DNA from 3 places in the Streptomyces sp. NPDC050418 genome. Region 3 is predicted to be linked to each of the others. Evidence: predicted binding sites of a transcription regulator. Region 3 holds the regulator's gene; each other region holds the start of a gene.
The links. The regulator HrcA, encoded in region 3, represses chaperone genes, less so after heat shock. The targets are predictions, from matches to a motif close to TTNGCACTCNGNNNNNCNGAGTGCNAA.
Positions count from the first base shown of each region.

Region 1: the regulator HrcA is predicted to act here: its motif matches at 2,825-2,851, upstream of groES (co-chaperone GroES).
Region 2: the regulator HrcA is predicted to act here: its motif matches at 3,228-3,254, upstream of groL (chaperonin GroEL).

Region 1 is NZ_JBITIG010000003.1:227,921-233,292, reverse strand. Features, by position in the region: gene ACIBI4_RS08520 (SDR family NAD(P)-dependent oxidoreductase) at 1-583, shown strand, start outside; gene groL (chaperonin GroEL) at 645-2,273, opposite strand; gene groES (co-chaperone GroES) at 2,371-2,679, opposite strand; gene ACIBI4_RS08505 (polysaccharide deacetylase family protein) at 2,940-3,773, opposite strand; gene ACIBI4_RS08500 (polysaccharide deacetylase family protein) at 3,770-4,663, opposite strand; gene ACIBI4_RS08495 (methyltransferase domain-containing protein) at 4,775-5,372, shown strand, end outside.
Region 2 is NZ_JBITIG010000005.1:504,845-510,216, forward strand. Features, by position in the region: gene ACIBI4_RS15040 (NADH:flavin oxidoreductase) at 143-1,267, opposite strand; gene groL (chaperonin GroEL) at 1,476-3,098, opposite strand; gene ACIBI4_RS15050 (glycoside hydrolase family 172 protein) at 3,370-5,372, opposite strand, start outside.
Region 3 is NZ_JBITIG010000011.1:124,946-130,317, forward strand. Features, by position in the region: gene hemW (radical SAM family heme chaperone HemW) at 1-154, shown strand, start outside; gene ACIBI4_RS26205 (DUF3097 domain-containing protein) at 212-1,027, opposite strand; gene ACIBI4_RS26210 (MBL fold metallo-hydrolase) at 1,063-1,782, opposite strand; gene hrcA (heat-inducible transcriptional repressor HrcA) at 1,944-2,960, shown strand; gene dnaJ (molecular chaperone DnaJ) at 2,961-4,097, shown strand; gene ACIBI4_RS26225 (nitronate monooxygenase) at 4,209-5,282, shown strand; gene ACIBI4_RS26230 (16S rRNA (uracil(1498)-N(3))-methyltransferase) at 5,279-5,372, shown strand, end outside.

The DNA.
Region 1 (5,372 bases), on a different contig from region 3:
CGGCATCGAGACCGTCGAGAAGCGTCTCGCCGACGCGCGCAATCCGGTGGACCTGCTCGTGAACAACGCGGGCTTCGGCAACAAGGGCCGCTATCTCGAAGTCTCCATGGCGGACGAGCTCACCATGCTCAAGGTGCACTGCGAGGCGGTGCTCCGGCTGACGTCGGCGGCGGTGCCGGGGATGCGGGAGCGGGGGCGCGGCGGCGTGGTGAACGTGGCGTCCGTCGCGGCCTTCCTGCCGCGGGGCACGTACGGCGCCTCGAAGGCCTGGGTCGTCCAGTTCACGCAGGGCGCGGCGAAGGACCTCACGGGCTCGGGCGTCCGGCTGATGGCCCTGTGCCCCGGCTTCGTCCGCACGGAGTTCCACGAGCGGGCCGGCATGGGCACTGGCAACATCCCGTCGTGGATGTGGCTCGACGCCGACAAGGTGGTGGCCTCGGCCCTCGCCGACCTGTCCCGCGGCCGCACGGTCTCCATCCCGGACGCCCGCTACAAGACGCTGCTGGGGGCGGCGAAGCTCGTGCCTCGCGGGATGCTGGGTGGGATCACTTCGCGGACGGGGCGGAAGTACGGGCCGCAGTAGCCCACTCGACGCGAAGGCCCGGCCCCCGAAACGGGAGCCGGGCCTCGCTTACGCGCAAGCGTCAGTGGGAGTGACCGTGCCCGTGGCCGTGACCGGCCTCGGGCTCCTCCTCCGCCGGCTTCTCGACGACCAGGGTCTCGGTCGTGAGCAGCAGGGAGGCGATGGAGGCGGCGTTCTCCAGGGCGGAGCGGGTGACCTTGACCGGGTCGATGACGCCGGCCTTGACCAGGTCGCCGTACTCGCCGGTCGCGGCGTTGAAGCCCTCGCCCTTGTCGAGCTCGGCGACCTTCGAGGTGATGACGTAGCCCTCGAGGCCGGCGTTCTCGGCGATCCAGCGCAGCGGCTCGACGGCGGCGCGGCGGACGACGGAGACGCCGGTGGCCTCGTCACCCTCCTTGCCCAGGTTGCCGTCCAGGACCTTCACGGCGTGGACGAGCGCGGAGCCACCACCGGAGACGATGCCCTCCTCGACCGCGGCGCGGGTCGCGGAGATGGCGTCCTCCAGACGGTGCTTCTTCTCCTTGAGCTCCACCTCGGTGGCCGCACCGACGCGGATCACGCAGACACCGCCGGCCAGCTTCGCGAGGCGCTCCTGGAGCTTCTCGCGGTCCCAGTCGGAGTCGGTGGCGTCGATCTCGGCCTTGATCTGGGCGACACGGCCCTGGACCTCGGAGGAGTCGCCGGCACCGTCGACGATGGTGGTGTCGTCCTTGGAGATGGTGACGCGGCGGGCGGAGCCGAGCACGTCGAGACCGGCCTGGTCGAGCTTGAGGCCGACCTCTTCGGCGATGACGGTGGCGCCCGTGAGGACCGCCATGTCCTGCAGCATCGCCTTGCGGCGGTCGCCGAAGCCGGGGGCCTTGACGGCCACGGCGTTGAACGTGCCGCGGATCTTGTTCACGACCAGGGTGGAGAGGGCCTCGCCCTCGACGTCCTCGGCGATGATCAGGAGCGGACGCGAGCCGCCGGCCTGGATGACCTTCTCCAGGAGCGGGAGCATGTCCTGGATCGAGGAGATCTTGCCCTGGTTGATCAGGATGTACGGGTCGTCGAGGACGGCCTCCATACGCTCCTGGTCGGTGACGAAGTACGGGGACAGGTAGCCCTTGTCGAAGGCCATGCCCTCGGTGAAGTCGAGCTCCAGACCGAAGGTGTTGGACTCCTCGACGGTGATGACACCGTCCTTGCCGACCTTGTCCATGGCCTCGGCGATGAGCTCGCCGATCTGCTTGTCCTGGGCGGACAGCGCGGCCACGGCGGCGATGTCGGACTTCTCCTCGATCGGACGCGCGGTGGCGAGAAGGTCGTCGGAGACGGCCTTGACGGCGGCGTCGATGCCCTTCTTGAGGAGGGCCGGGGAGGCGCCGGCGGCGACGTTGCGCAGGCCCTCGCGCACGAGCGCCTGGGCGAGCACGGTGGCGGTGGTCGTACCGTCACCCGCGATGTCGTTGGTCTTGGTCGCCACCTCCTTCACCAGCTGGGCACCGAGGTTCTCGTACGGGTCCTCGACCTCGACCTCGCGGGCGATGGTCACACCGTCGTTGGTGATGGTGGGGGCGCCGAACTTCTTGTCGATGACGACGTTGCGGCCCTTGGGGCCGATCGTCACCTTGACCGTGTCGGCAAGCTTGTTGACGCCGCGCTCAAGGGCGCGACGGGCGTCCTCGTCGAACTTCAGGATCTTCGCCATGGAGCTTTTCAAGTCCTCTCAAAAATGAACCGCGCCCCTGGCCTTCCCGGCTTTTCGCTGGGGGCCAGGGGCGCGGAACGGAAGCAAGTCCGGTGAATTACTTCTCGACGATCGCGAGCACGTCGCGAGCCGAGAGGACGAGGTACTCCTCGCCGTTGTACTTCACCTCGGTGCCGCCGTACTTGCTGTACAGCACGATGTCGCCGGTCTTGACGTCGAGCGGCAGACGCTCGCCGTTCTCGAAGCGGCCCGGGCCCACGGCGAGGACGACGCCCTCCTGGGGCTTCTCCTTCGCGGTGTCCGGGATGACCAGGCCAGAGGCCGTGGTCTGCTCGGCGTCGAGCGGCTGGACCACAATGCGGTCCTCGAGCGGCTTGATGGCAACCTTGGAGCTGGCGGTCGTCACGATCCGACCTCCCCCTTCGGAGATCTCGGGGATGAACTGTCTGGGGTGGCGACCAGGTGGATCCGTCGTCGCGGGTGCCGGACCTGCCCGTCGCAGTGTTGGCACTCTCCAGTGGGGAGTGCCAGGCCCGAGACTATGACCGCGATTAGCACTCGGTCAAGCGGAGTGCCAATGCAGGGGGGCGGTTTCGCTCTGGGGTGATCCGTCGGCGGCCGGGCCGAACCCGGTAACCGGGCCGACCCCGGTAACCGGGCCGGTGGTCAGAGGTAGTCCTCCAAACGCCCCACCGTGAATCCCTGTGCCTGGATCCGGCGCAGTATCCGGGTCGTCATCTCCGTCAGCGACGCCCCGCGGAGTTCGTCGGGGCCGCGGAAGTGGGCCAGGATGATGTCGCCGGGACGGAGCTGTTCGCCTTCCGTGTAGCGCAGGTCGTCGATCTGCATCGAGGCGCGCCACAGGACCACCGCCGAGATCCCGCAGTCGGCCGCGGCCCGCAGGGTGTCCGCGTTGTACTCGCCGTACGGCGGGCGGAACAGGCGCGGGCGCTGGCCGAAGCGGTCCTTGAGCTTGGTCTGCTGGCCGCAGATCTCCCAGCGCTGGCCGTCGTAGGGCAGTCCGGGGAGGTACGGGTGGTCGAGCGTGTGGTTCTGGACCGTCGCGCCGACCGCGCGCAGCTCGCCGAAGTGGGCGTAACCGGGTCCGGCGACGCTGTCGGTGAGGAACATGGAGACGGGCAGGCGCAGTTCGCGGACCATGCGCACGAAGCGCGGATCGCGCTCGGCGCCGTCATCGAAGGTCAGGAAGACGACCTTGTCCTTCGTCGGCACGCGGTCGACGACGGGCGGAAGGCCGGGGCCTGCCGCCTTCGCCAGGTGCCGCGGCGGCGGTTTCGGTGCGGGGGCGAGTGGCTCGTCCAGGCCCCAGCGGCGGGCGGTGGCCAGGCTGACACGGCGCTCCTCGACCTTCTCGGCGGCCTTGCGGCCGAGCCTTTCGATCGGGTCGACGGACTGGGCGCAGCCGGTCAGTCCCGTGCTGGTCAGAGCGAGCGCACCGGCTGCCAGCAGTCCGGCGAGCAGCCGGTGCGCGGCCCTCACAGGTAGTCCTCCAGGCGGGCCACCGCGTATCCCTTGTCGGTGACGAGCTTCATGAACTTGCGGATCATGTCGGGCATCGAGCCCTTCCAGTCCTCCTTGCCGCGGAAGTGCGTGAGGATGATGTCGCCGGGGTGGATGTCGCGGTCCCACTCGCGGTAGTCCATCCGCTTGGCGAACACCTCGGCGTTCCACAGCGGCACGGCCTTGATCCCGCAGGACTTGGCGGCCTTGAGGGTGTCCTTGTTGTAGTTGCCGTACGGCGGCCGGAAGAGCTCGGGCCGCTTCCCGTACCGCTTCTCGATCACGTCCTGCATGCCGCAGATCTCGCGCTTCTGCTGCGCGTACGTGAGACCCGGCAGGTAGCGGTGGTTGAGCGTGTGGTTGTTCAGGACGACGCCGCGGTCCTGCATCTTCTTGAAGTAGCCGTAGTCCTCCTTGACCAGGTAGTCACTGAGGAAGGCCGTGTACGGGATCTTGAGCTCGCTCATCATCCTGAGGAACTGCGGATCCTTCTCGGCCCCGTCGTCGATCGTCAGGAAGACGACCTTGTCCTTGGTCGGGATCGTGGTGAAGACCTGCGGCAGGTTCTTCTGGCCCGAGACCTCGAAGCCCTTGCGGGTGGTGGGCTTCGTCTTCTTCGCGGGCGGTTCGGGCGCGCTGAGCGGCATCTTTGCGAGGCGCCAGCGCTTGACGGCCTTGACCTTGGCGGCGTGCGCGGCGGCCCGCTGCTTGGCGAGGTCCGCGGCCTGCTGACCGGGTGCGGGCTGTACGGGCTTGCCGGAGCCGCCGGTGGAGCAGGCGGTCGCGACGACGGCGGTGGCGGCCATGAGGGCCACCCCGGACAGGACGAGTCGCACCCGCTTTTTGTCGTTTTGTCGTACTAGTTGCATGGAGCCGGATCCTGTCAGCGCGGGACCGCCCACCCCGGGCGACAGCGCCGCCGCGGCCCGCACGATCCTCCGAGTGGCCGACACATCGGGGCCGTGGCCGACAATGGCCCGGTGAACGACCTCGCCACGTTTCGCGCCCTGCTCACCGACGAGGGCCGCGCCCTGCTCGACGCACTGCGCGACCACGACTCCGCCGACGAGCTCGCCCTCGCCACCCGCCTGCGCCGCGACCACGCGCCCGAGCTGGTCTCCGCCGCGCTCGGGCAGGCCCGGTTCCGTCAGCGCGCGGCGGCCAAGTTCGGGGCGGACGCGGCGCTGATGTACTTCACGCCCAACGGGGTGGAGCAGGCGACCAGGACGACCGTGGCGGCGTACCGCGCCCGGCGGTTCAAGGCGCTCGGCGTGCGCTCGCTCGCCGACCTGTGCTGCGGCATCGGCGGCGACGCGCTCGCGCTCGCCCGCGAGGGCATCGCGGTGCTCGCCGTCGACCGCGACCCGCTGACCTGCGAGGTCGCGCGCGCGAACGCGCAGGCGCTGGGGCTCGCGGAGCTGATCGAGGTACGCGAGGCGGATGTCAGTGAGATCGACACGTCCTCGTACGACGCCGTGTTCGTCGATCCCGCACGGCGCGGCGGACGCGGCCGGATCTTCGACCCCGAGGCGTACTCACCGCCCCTGTCGTGGGCCGTGGAGGCCGCCCGCAAGGCGC
Region 2 (5,372 bases), on a different contig from region 3:
CCTGACATGTCGGTCGAGGAATTCGAGGAGCTCGCTCGCCGGGCCCGGTGGCCCTCACCCTCGAAACCGAGAAGCTCAAGGACTACGCGGACTGACGCGGACTGAAGCGGAGGGGCGGGCCCGAAGCCCGCCCCGCCCGGTGTCAGCTCAGCGAGCCGAGCGACGCCGCGTCGTACGCAGAAAGCTCGGCCGTCCGCCCGGACAGCACCTTCGCCGCCCACTCCGGATCCTGCAGCAGCGCCCGCCCGACCGCGACCATGTCGAACTCGTCGCGCTCCAGGCGGTCGAGGAGGTCGTCGATGCCGCGCAGTTCGGAGCCCTTGCCCGCGAACGCGTTGATGAACTCGCCGTCCAGGCCGACCGAGCCGACCGTGATGGTGGGCTTGCCCGTGAGCTTCTTCGTCCAGCCCGCCAGGTTGAGGTCGGAGCCCTCGAACTCGGGGAGCCAGTAGCGGCGGGTCGAGGCGTGGAAGGCGTCGACGCCGGCCGCGGCGAGCGGGGTCAGGATCGACTCCAGGTCCTCGGGGGTCTCGGCGAGGCGGGCCGTGTAGTCCTGCTGCTTCCACTGCGAGTAGCGGAAGAGGATGGGGAAGGCGGGGGACACGGCCGCGCGGACCGCCGCGACGATCTCTGCGGAGAACTTCGTACGGGCCACGGCCGAGCCGCCGTACGCGTCCGTGCGCCGGTTGGTGCCGTCCCACAGGAACTGGTCGAGCAGGTAGCCGTGCGCGCCGTGCAGCTCGACGCCGTCGAAGCCGAGACGTTCGGCGTCGGCGGCGGCGCGGGCGAAGGCCGCGATCACGTCGTCGAGGTCCTGCTGCGTCATGGCCTTGCCGGTCGGCTCGGCGCCCTCCTTGTACAGCCCGGACGGCCCCATCGGCTCGGCATCGGCGAACGGCGGCTGCCCCGCCCTGCGCACCATCCCGATGTGCCACAGCTGCGGCACGATCTTGCCGCCCGCGGCGTGCACCGCGTCCGCGACGTTCTTCCAGCCCGCGAGCTGCTCCTCGCCGTGGAAGCGCGGGATGTCGTCGCTCTGGCCCGCCGAGTCGTGCCCGACGTACGTGCCCTCGGTGACGATCAGGCCGACGCCCGCGGCAGCGCGGCGCGCGTAGTAGCCCGCGACGTTCTCGCCCGGGATGCCGCCCGGCGAGAACTGCCGGGTCATCGGCGCCATCGCGATGCGGTTCGGCACGGTCAGTCCGTTGAGCGTGACCGGCCGGGACAGTATTTCCGCGGTACGGGAGGTGGCGTCGCTGAGCGTCACAGGGGCTCCTGGGGGGAGGGGGTGGCGGGCTTCCTGGGGAGGTCAACTCCCCGGGCCGGTCCGGCATTCCGTGGCCCCACTGTGATCCCGTACACGCGACAGGGCGGCACCTCCCGTGAGGGAAGTGCCGCCCTGCGTACAGCTGCGTACGAGACGTACGGCTACGAACGTACGAGACGTCCGACCACGAACAACCGATCCGCGAGGATCAGAAGTCCATGTCACCGCCCGGCATGCCGCCCGGAGCGCCGGCCGCGGCCTTCTCCGGCTTGTCGGCGATGACGGCCTCGGTGGTGAGGAAGAGCGCGGCGATGGACGCGGCGTTCTGCAGAGCGGAACGCGTGACCTTCGCCGGGTCGATGATGCCCTGGGCGATCATGTCGACGTACTCACCGGTCGCGGCGTTGAGGCCGTGGCCGACGGGCAGGTTGCGCACCTTCTCCACGACGACGCCACCCTCGAGACCACCGTTGACGGCGATCTGCTTGAGCGGGGCCTCGAGCGCGAGCTTCACGGCGTTGGCGCCGGTCGCCTCGTCACCGTCGAGCTCGAGCTTCTCGAAGACCGAGGAGGCCTGGAGGAGAGCGACGCCACCACCGGCGACGATGCCCTCTTCGACGGCCGCCTTCGCGTTGCGAACGGCGTCCTCGATGCGGTGCTTGCGCTCCTTGAGCTCGACCTCGGTCGCGGCACCGGCCTTGATGACCGCCACGCCGCCGGCGAGCTTCGCGAGGCGCTCCTGGAGCTTCTCGCGGTCGTAGTCGGAGTCCGACTGCTCGATCTCGGCGCGGATCTGGTTCACGCGGCCGCCGACGGCCTCGCTGTCACCGGCACCGTCGACGATCGTGGTCTCGTCCTTGGTGATGACGACCTTGCGGGCGCGGCCAAGGAGGTCCACGGTCGCGTTCTCGAGCTTGAGACCGACCTCCTCGGAGATGACCTCGCCGCCCGTGAGGATCGCGATGTCGTTCAGCATCGCCTTGCGGCGGTCGCCGAAGCCCGGGGCCTTGACGGCCACGGAGCGGAAGGTGCCCTTGATCTTGTTGACGACCAGGGTGGAGAGCGCCTCGCCCTCGACGTCCTCGGCGATGATCAGCAGCGGCTTGCCGGACTGCATGACCTTCTCGAGGAGCGGCAGCAGGTCCTTGACCGAGCCGATCTTGGAGTTGGCGATGAGGATGTAGGGGTCCTCGAGGACGGCCTCCATGCGCTCCATGTCGGTCGCGAAGTACGCCGAGATGTAGCCCTTGTCGAAGCGCATGCCCTCGGTGAGCTCCAGCTCCAGACCGAAGGTCTGGGCCTCCTCGACCGTGATGACGCCTTCCTTGCCGACCTTGTCCATGGCCTCGGCGATGAGCTCGCCGATCTGGGTGTCGGCGGCGGAGATGGAGGCGGTCGAAGCGATCTGCTCCTTGGTCTCGACCTCCTTGGCCTGGTCGAGCAGCGCGCCGGAGACGGCCTCGACGGCCTTCTCGATGCCGCGCTTGAGGGCCATCGGGTTGGCACCCGCGGCCACGTTGCGCAGGCCCTCGCGGACGAGCGCCTGGGCGAGAACGGTGGCGGTGGTCGTACCGTCGCCGGCGACGTCGTCCGTCTTCTTGGCGACTTCCTTGACCAGCTCGGCGCCGATCTTCTCGTACGGGTCCTCGAGCTCGATCTCCTTGGCGATGGAGACACCATCGTTGGTGATCGTGGGGGCGCCCCACTTCTTCTCGAGGACGACGTTACGGCCCTTGGGGCCGAGGGTGACCTTGACGGCGTCGGCGAGCTGGTTCATCCCGCGCTCGAGACCGCGCCGTGCCTCCTCGTCGAACGCGATGATCTTGGCCATGTGAAGTGGTCCTCCCGGACAGGGGTGGATTGCTCCGGATCGAGCGCGATGCCCGCGACGGACGGCCCTCGGCCCCGGCGGTTCCTTGCCCCGCCCGGCCCGTGGACCTCACCGGTCCGATCCAAGTTCTTGTCACTCTCACTGGGAGAGTGCTAACGCCAATGATTAGCACTCGCCCCTGTCGAGTGCAAGCGGCTCAGGAGAGTCCGCGCGGGACTCCGCGCAGGGCGAAAGGCCCACCCCGTCGCCCCGCGCGGACCGGCGTCCGAGGTCAGCGCAGGCTGTACGCGCTGTACGAGGCGGCGGACCAGTCCGGCGCCCCGTCCACGGGTGTCAGGGTCACGGTGACCGAGGCCTTGCCCGCGGTGATCCCGGCCGGGATCGGGTACGCGTCCTCCAGCCAGCGCCGGTCGCCGTTGCCGAGCGGCTGGAGCCAGTCGGGCAGCGCCCGGCCGTTCACGGAGACCTTCACGTGCTGGTACGCGTGCTGCTGGTCGGAGAGCCGGCGCAGTTCGACGCCCCGGTTGCCGCGGTCGGTCGCGAGCTTGAAGGAGACCTCGGCGCCGGTGGCCCGGGTGTCGGCGGTCAGACCCGGCGCGTTGCGCAGATCGCCTTCGAAGCGGGAGGTGAGGCGCCGCACCTCACCGGGGGCGGTCGAGGTGTACGCGTGCGCCCGCTCGCTGTCCGTGTCCCCGAGCGTGAGGGAGTCGGTGCGGGTGCTCGCCGCGGCGGAGCGTCCGTACCAGTACGCGGTGGACGAGTAGTCCGCCGCCACGTCGTTGGTCGGGCCGTGCTCGATGCCGTAGTCGATCGAGGACGAGAACGGCACCGCGTCGTGCAGCATCAGCCGGAACGCGCCCGTGCAGTCCTTGCCGGTCCCGCAGCCCGTGCCGCCTCCCAGGTGGGTCGGGTTGCCGTGCCAGGGAGCGGAGAACGTCTCGCGGTTGAAGTACCAGCCGGCCTGGTAGAAGTCCTCGGATCCGGTGCCGTGGATCTGCGGGCTGCGCGAGCCGTCCACGTGCACCCGCTCGTCGCCTTCGAGGAAGAACCGGGTGGCCGGCCCCTCCATGGTGTGGGTGACGCCCGCGAACTTGCCCTGCCCGGACGCCTTGAGGAACGTCCAGCTCTTCCCGTCCTGGGTGGGGCCCGCGTGCGAGGCGGCACCGAAGTGCCCCTGCGCCCCGGAGCGCACGGCGCGCGCGTGTGCCGGGGAGGGGGCGGCGGTGACCTCGGCCTCGCCCGCGGTGACGGCGGTGCGCGAGCCGTTGAAGAGGGAGACGGTGGCCCGGTCGGCGAACGGCATGGGCCACCACGAGGAGAGCGTGGCCGTCTTCGCGTCGATGCCGTACATCAGCGAGCGGACGTCGTTGAGCGCCTGGCCCGAGCCGAAGAACTCGCCGAGCGGGGCGTCGACGGTGCGTTCGCCGTCGAAGGAGACGCGGATCCTGAGGTCTTCGAGGAGGGCGCGGGTGGCGCGCACCTTGGCGAGTTCCTCGTCATTGAACGGGAACGCGAAGGTCCGGTCGCCCTGCCAGGTCTGCGCGGTGATCTGGTAGGCGTGCGCCGCCTCGTCCGCCGTGTCGCCGACGTCCACGGTGTCGGTGCGGCGGGCCTCGCCGCCGACGAGGCTGTCGGCCCAGTACGTGAACTCGTTGTAGTCCAGGGACGAGGAGACGAAGGCGTTCCTGACGGTGATCCGCGCCTTGCCCGCGGTCGCCGACGCCGGCAGGTCGACGGTCTGCTCGGCCCACACCCCGCCGCCGGAGGCCTCGTTGGCGGGCCAGGCGGCCACCTTCACCCCGTCCACGTACACGTCCGCGACCTGCTGGGCGATGGACGGGTCGAGCCGGCGCGTCAGCCGTACGCCCTGGTTCGCGGGGTCGACGGCCACGGTGAACTCGCTGGCGCCGCCCGCACCGAAGGCCCGCCCCTCGTCCGCGGCGGTACGCGGTGTGACGTGCTCGGCCTGCGGGAGGCGCACCTTCAGCGCGGAGAGCAGGCCCGCCTTGCCGGTGCGGGCCAGGGTCTGGGTCCCGCCGGGCGCGATGCTCAGCGGCGCCTTCGTCGTGGTGGCGCCGGGCAGTTGCGGCTTCGGGTCGGCGGTTCCGGCCTTGCGCAGGACGCTCAGGACGTCCTCGGCCTTGTCGCGCGGGTCGAAGGTGGTGACGCCCGCGGCGTCGTCGAAGGTCCGGTACGAGACATGGTGGAAGAGCGGGTTGTTCTCGGTGGTGATCCGCATCGACTGGCGGTACGGCATGGGGACTTCGACGTAGA
Region 3 (5,372 bases):
CCTGTCCCTCCTGCGCCCCGACGGCCTGGCAGCATCCCGCCGCGCCCTCACGGACGGCCTGCTGGAGCCCGCTCCGTACGAGGAGGGCCGGGCGGTGCTGACGCTGCGGGGGCGGTTGCTGGCGGATGCGGTGGTCAGGGATCTGGTGGACTGAGGTCTGGTGGACTGAGGGTGCGGGTGCAGGCACGCGGGGAGGAACCCGCGGGGGCTGCTACCGGTCCCCGGAGCCCAGGGTGACGAAGTCGATCAACTCCTCCACCCGCCCCAGGAGTTCCGGCTCAAGATCCTTGTACGACGTCACCTTCGACAGGATGTGCTGCCACGCCGCCCCCGTGTTCGCCGGCCACCCCAGCGCCCGGCACACTCCCGTCTTCCAGTCCTCGCCGTGCGGGATGCGGGGCCAGGCGCGGATGCCCAGCGTGGCGGGCTTCACCGCCTCCCATACGTCGATGTAGGGGTGGCCGGCCACCAGGACGTCCGCGCCCGTGACCGAGGCCGCGATGCGGGACTCCTTCGAGCCCGGGACCAAGTGGTCGACCAGGATGCCCAGGCGCGCGTCGGGGGCCGGGGAGAAGGACGTGACGATCGACGGGAGGTCGTCGATGCCCGAGAGGTATTCGACGACCACGCCCTCGACGCGGAGGTCGTCGCCCCAGACCTTCTCGACGAGTTCCGCGTCGTGGCGGCCCTCGACGTAGATGCGGCCTGCGCGGGCGACCCGGGCGCGGGTGGCCGGGACCGCGAGCGAGCCGGAGGCCGTGCGGGACGGGCGCGGCGGGGCGGGCGCCGAGGGGCGGGTCAGGGTGACGATCCGGCCGTCGAGCAGGAAGCCGCGCGGTTCCAGGGGGAACACCCGGTGCTTGCCGAAGCGGTCCTCCAGGGTGACCGTTCCCGCCTCGCAGCGGATCACCGCCCCGCAGAAGCCCGTGGCGACCTCCTCGACCACCAGGTCCGCCGAAGCCTCCACCTCCGGGACCGGCTTCGGCTTCTTCCACGGCGGGGTCAGGTCGGGGCTGTAGCTGCGCATTCGGCCGAATATAGGAAGAGGGTGGGCCGCGCGGGTTACGACACGCCGAAGCGCGCGGCCAGGGCCGACCGCTGCGTACGGACAAAGGCCGCGTCCACGACGGAACCATGACCTGGGACGTAGCGGGCGGACGGGCCGCCCAGGCCGAGCAGCCGGTCGAGTGCGTGCGGCCACAGGCCCGGCGTCGCGTCGGGGCCCGCCGGCGGCTCGCCCGACTCCTCGACCAGGTCGCCGCACAGGACGACGCCCGCGTCGGGCACCACCGCCACCAGGTCCTGCGGACTGTGCGCGGGACCGAGCAGCGACAGAAGGACGTCGCGCCCGCCCAGGTCGATGGACCAGTCATGGGTGATCAGGTGGTGCGGGCGGATCACGATGTCGGTGGAGGAGGTCGCGTCGGCCTCCGGGACCCCCTGGCGTATGGCGTCCAGACGGAGCTCCTCGCGGCCCGCGTCAAGGACCCGGTCCATGCCCGCGGCCGCGTAGATCTGCACGCCCGCGAACGCCCCCGTACCCAGGACATGGTCGAAGTGCGGATGGCTGAGCGCGATGTGGGTCACACGCCGGCCGCCGAGCAGGGCCTGCGCCTGCGTACGGATCTCCGCGCCCTCGCGCAGGGTCGCACCCGTGTCGAAGAGCAGCGCCCCGGTCGTTCCGACGACGAGGGCGACGGTCGCGTCCCACACGGGAAGCCGCCTGCGGCCGACCCCGTCGGCCAGCTCTTCCCACCCGAACTCTTCCCAACTGATGCTCATACCGTGACGCTAACCGCATCGTGACCGGTCGGCCTTGCTGGGGGGCCACCCGACGGCCGTACACTGACCGTTAGGTTTGCTGGCACTCAACCCGTACGAGTGCCAGGCGGACCGGGCCGGCAGGGCGGGCCGGGTCGGGAACGGCAGATGGAGGTGCGCGGATGCTCAGTGAACGCAGGCTCGAAGTGCTGCGCGCCATCGTCCAGGACTATGTCGGCACCGAGGAGCCCGTCGGCTCCAAGGCGCTGACCGAGCGGCACAAGCTCGGGGTCTCGCCCGCGACCGTACGCAATGACATGGCGGCCCTGGAGGACGAGGGGTTCATCGCCCAGCCTCATACGAGTGCCGGGCGGATCCCGACCGACAAGGGCTACCGGCTGTTCGTCGACAAGCTGGCGGGGGTCAAACCGCTGTCGGCTCCCGAGCGGCGGGCCATCCAGAACTTCCTGGACGGGGCCGTCGATCTCGATGACGTCGTCGGACGGACCGTACGGCTGCTCGCGCAGCTCACCCGGCAGGTCGCCGTCGTGCAGTACCCGTCGCTGACCCGGTCCACGGTCCGGCACGTGGAACTGCTCTCGCTGGCGCCCGCCCGTCTGATGCTGGTGGTGATCACGGACACGGGGCGGGTCGAGCAGCGGCACGTGGACTGCCCGGCGCCGTTCGGCGAGACCTCGCTCGCGGATCTGCGGGCCCGGCTCAACAGCAGGGTCGCGGGACGCCGGTTCTCCGACGTGCCGCAGCTCGTCCAGGATCTGCCCGAGTCCTTCGACCGGGACGACCAGGGGACGGTCTCGACCGTCCTCGCCACCCTCCTCGAAACCCTGGTCGAGGAGTCCGAGGAGCGGCTGATGATCGGCGGCACCGCCAATCTGACGCGCTTCGGACATGATTTCCCGCTCGTGATCCGGCCGGTGCTCGAAGCCCTCGAGGAGCAGGTCGTGCTCCTCAAGCTGCTCGGCGAGGCCAAGGATCCGGGCATGACCGTCCGTATCGGGCATGAGAACGTCCACGAGGGGCTCAACTCCACGTCGGTCGTCTCGGTCGGCTACGGTTCGGGCGGCGAAGCAGTCGCCAAGCTCGGCGTGGTCGGACCGACCCGCATGGATTACCCCGGAACGATGGGAGCAGTACGCGCAGTGGCACGTTACGTCGGACAGATCCTGGCGGAGTCGTAAGTGGCCACGGACTACTACGCCGTACTCGGCGTGCGCCGCGACGCTTCCCAGGACGAGATCAAGAAGGCTTTCCGGAGACTGGCGCGTGAGCTCCACCCGGATGTGAACCCCGATCCGAAGACCCAGGAGCGGTTCAAGGAGATCAACGCCGCTTACGAGGTGCTCTCCGACCCGCAGAAGAAGCAGGTCTACGACCTCGGCGGGGACCCCCTGTCGGCCTCCGGCGGCGGTGGCGCGGGCGGCTTCGGGCAGGGCGGGTTCGGGAACTTCTCGGACATCATGGACGCGTTCTTCGGCACCGCGTCCCAGCGCGGGCCGCGCTCGCGCACCCGCCGCGGCCAGGACGCCATGATCCGCCTCGAGGTCGAGCTGGACGAGGCCGCGTTCGGCACCACCAAGGACATCCAGGTCGACACGGCGATCGTCTGTACGACCTGTTCCGGTGAGGGCGCCGCACCCGGCACCTCCGCGCAGACCTGTGACATGTGCCGCGGCCGCGGTGAGGTCTCGCAGGTCACGCGCTCCTTCCTCGGCCAGGTCATGACCTCGCGCCCCTGCCCGCAGTGCCAGGGCTTCGGCACCGTCGTACCGACGCCGTGCCCGGAGTGCGCCGGCGACGGCCGCGTCCGCTCGCGCCGCACCCTGACCGTCAAGATCCCGGCCGGTGTCGACAACGGCACACGGATCCAGCTCGCCGGCGAGGGCGAGGTGGGCCCCGGTGGCGGTCCCGCCGGTGACCTCTACGTCGAGATCCACGAGCTGCCGCACGCGGTGTTCCAGCGCCGCGGCGACGATCTGCACTGCACCGTCACCATCCCGATGACGGCGGCCTCGCTCGGCACGAAGGTGCCCCTCGAGACGCTGGACGGCATGGAGGAGGTCGACATCCGGCCCGGCACCCAGTCCGGCCAGTCGATCCCGCTGCACGGCCGCGGTGTCACACATCTGCGGGGCGGCGGCCGCGGCGACCTCATCGTGCATGTCGAGGTGCTCACGCCGTCGAAGCTCGACCCCGAGCAGGAGCGGCTCCTGCGCGAGCTCGCGGCGCTGCGCGGCGAGGAGCGGCCCACGGGCCAGTTCCAGCCCGGTCAGCAGGGCCTGTTCTCGCGGCTCAAGGACGCCTTCAACGGCCGCTGAGTTCTTCACGTCAGGCCCGGCCCCCTTCTCGTACGAGGAGGGGGCCGGTCTCGTACGGGGAGGTGACCGGCCCGATTTAGCCGGGAACGGCGGACGTGGCACGATGCCGTCATGTCCACCGCACTGACCGATCTCTGCCCGGTGCCGATCGTGCAGGCCCCCATGGCGGGTGGTGCCTCCTGTCCCGCGCTGGCCGCCGCCGTGTCCGAGGCCGGTGGGCTCGGGTTCCTCGCGGCCGGGTACAAGACCGCCGACGGGATGTACCAGGAGATCAAGCAGCTGCGCGGGCTGACCGGGCAGCCGTTCGGCGTGAACCTGTTCATGCCGCAGCCCGAGTACGGCGACCGGGCCGCCGTCACCGTGTACGCGTCCCAACTCGCCGGTGAGTCCGCCTGGTACGAGACACCGCTCGGTGATCCGGACGTCGATCTCGACGACGGCTTCGACGCCAAGCTCGCGGTCCTCGTCGACGACCCCGTGCCGGTCGTCTCCTTCACCTTCGGCTGCCCCGGCCGCGATGTCCTCGACGCGCTGGCCCGCGTGGGCACCTACAGCATCGTCACCGTCACCACGGCCGAGGAGGCGCAGGCCGCGCAGTGGGCCGGGGCCGACGCGGTGTGCGCGCAGGGCATCGAGGCGGGCGGGCATCAGGGCACGCACCGCGACAACCCCGAGACGGACGGCGCCGGGATCGGTCTCCTTTCGCTGATCGCGCAGGTCCGCGAGACGGTGCAGCTGCCGATCGTGGCCGCCGGCGGGCTGATGCGCGGGGGACAGATCGCGGCCGCGCTGGCCGCGGGGGCGGACATGGCGCAACTGGGTACGGCTTTTCTCGTCTGTCCTGAGTCCGGAGCGAACGTGCTGCACAAACAGGCTTTGACCAACCCCCTTTTCGTACGGACGGAGTTGACGCGCGCGTTCTCCGGACGCCCGGCCCGTGGCCTCGTCAACCGCTTCCTGCGCGAGCACGGGCCCTACGCGCCCGCCGCGTATCCGCAGGTGCACCACCTCACGAGCGGGCTGCGGAAGGCCGCCGCGAAGGCCGGTGACGCACAGGGGATGGCGCTCTGGGCCGGTCAAGGGCACCGCATGGCACGGGAGTTGCCCGCCGGTCAGCTGATCGAGGTGCTCGACGCCGAGTTCCGGTCAGCGGCCGCGGCGCTCGGTGTGCGAGGTGCGGCATGACCGCCCCCGTGTTCGTCGTCGACTCCCTCGAAGGGGCGGCGCCCGGTGATCTCCTGACGCTCGACGGGCCCGAGGGCCGTCATGCCGTGT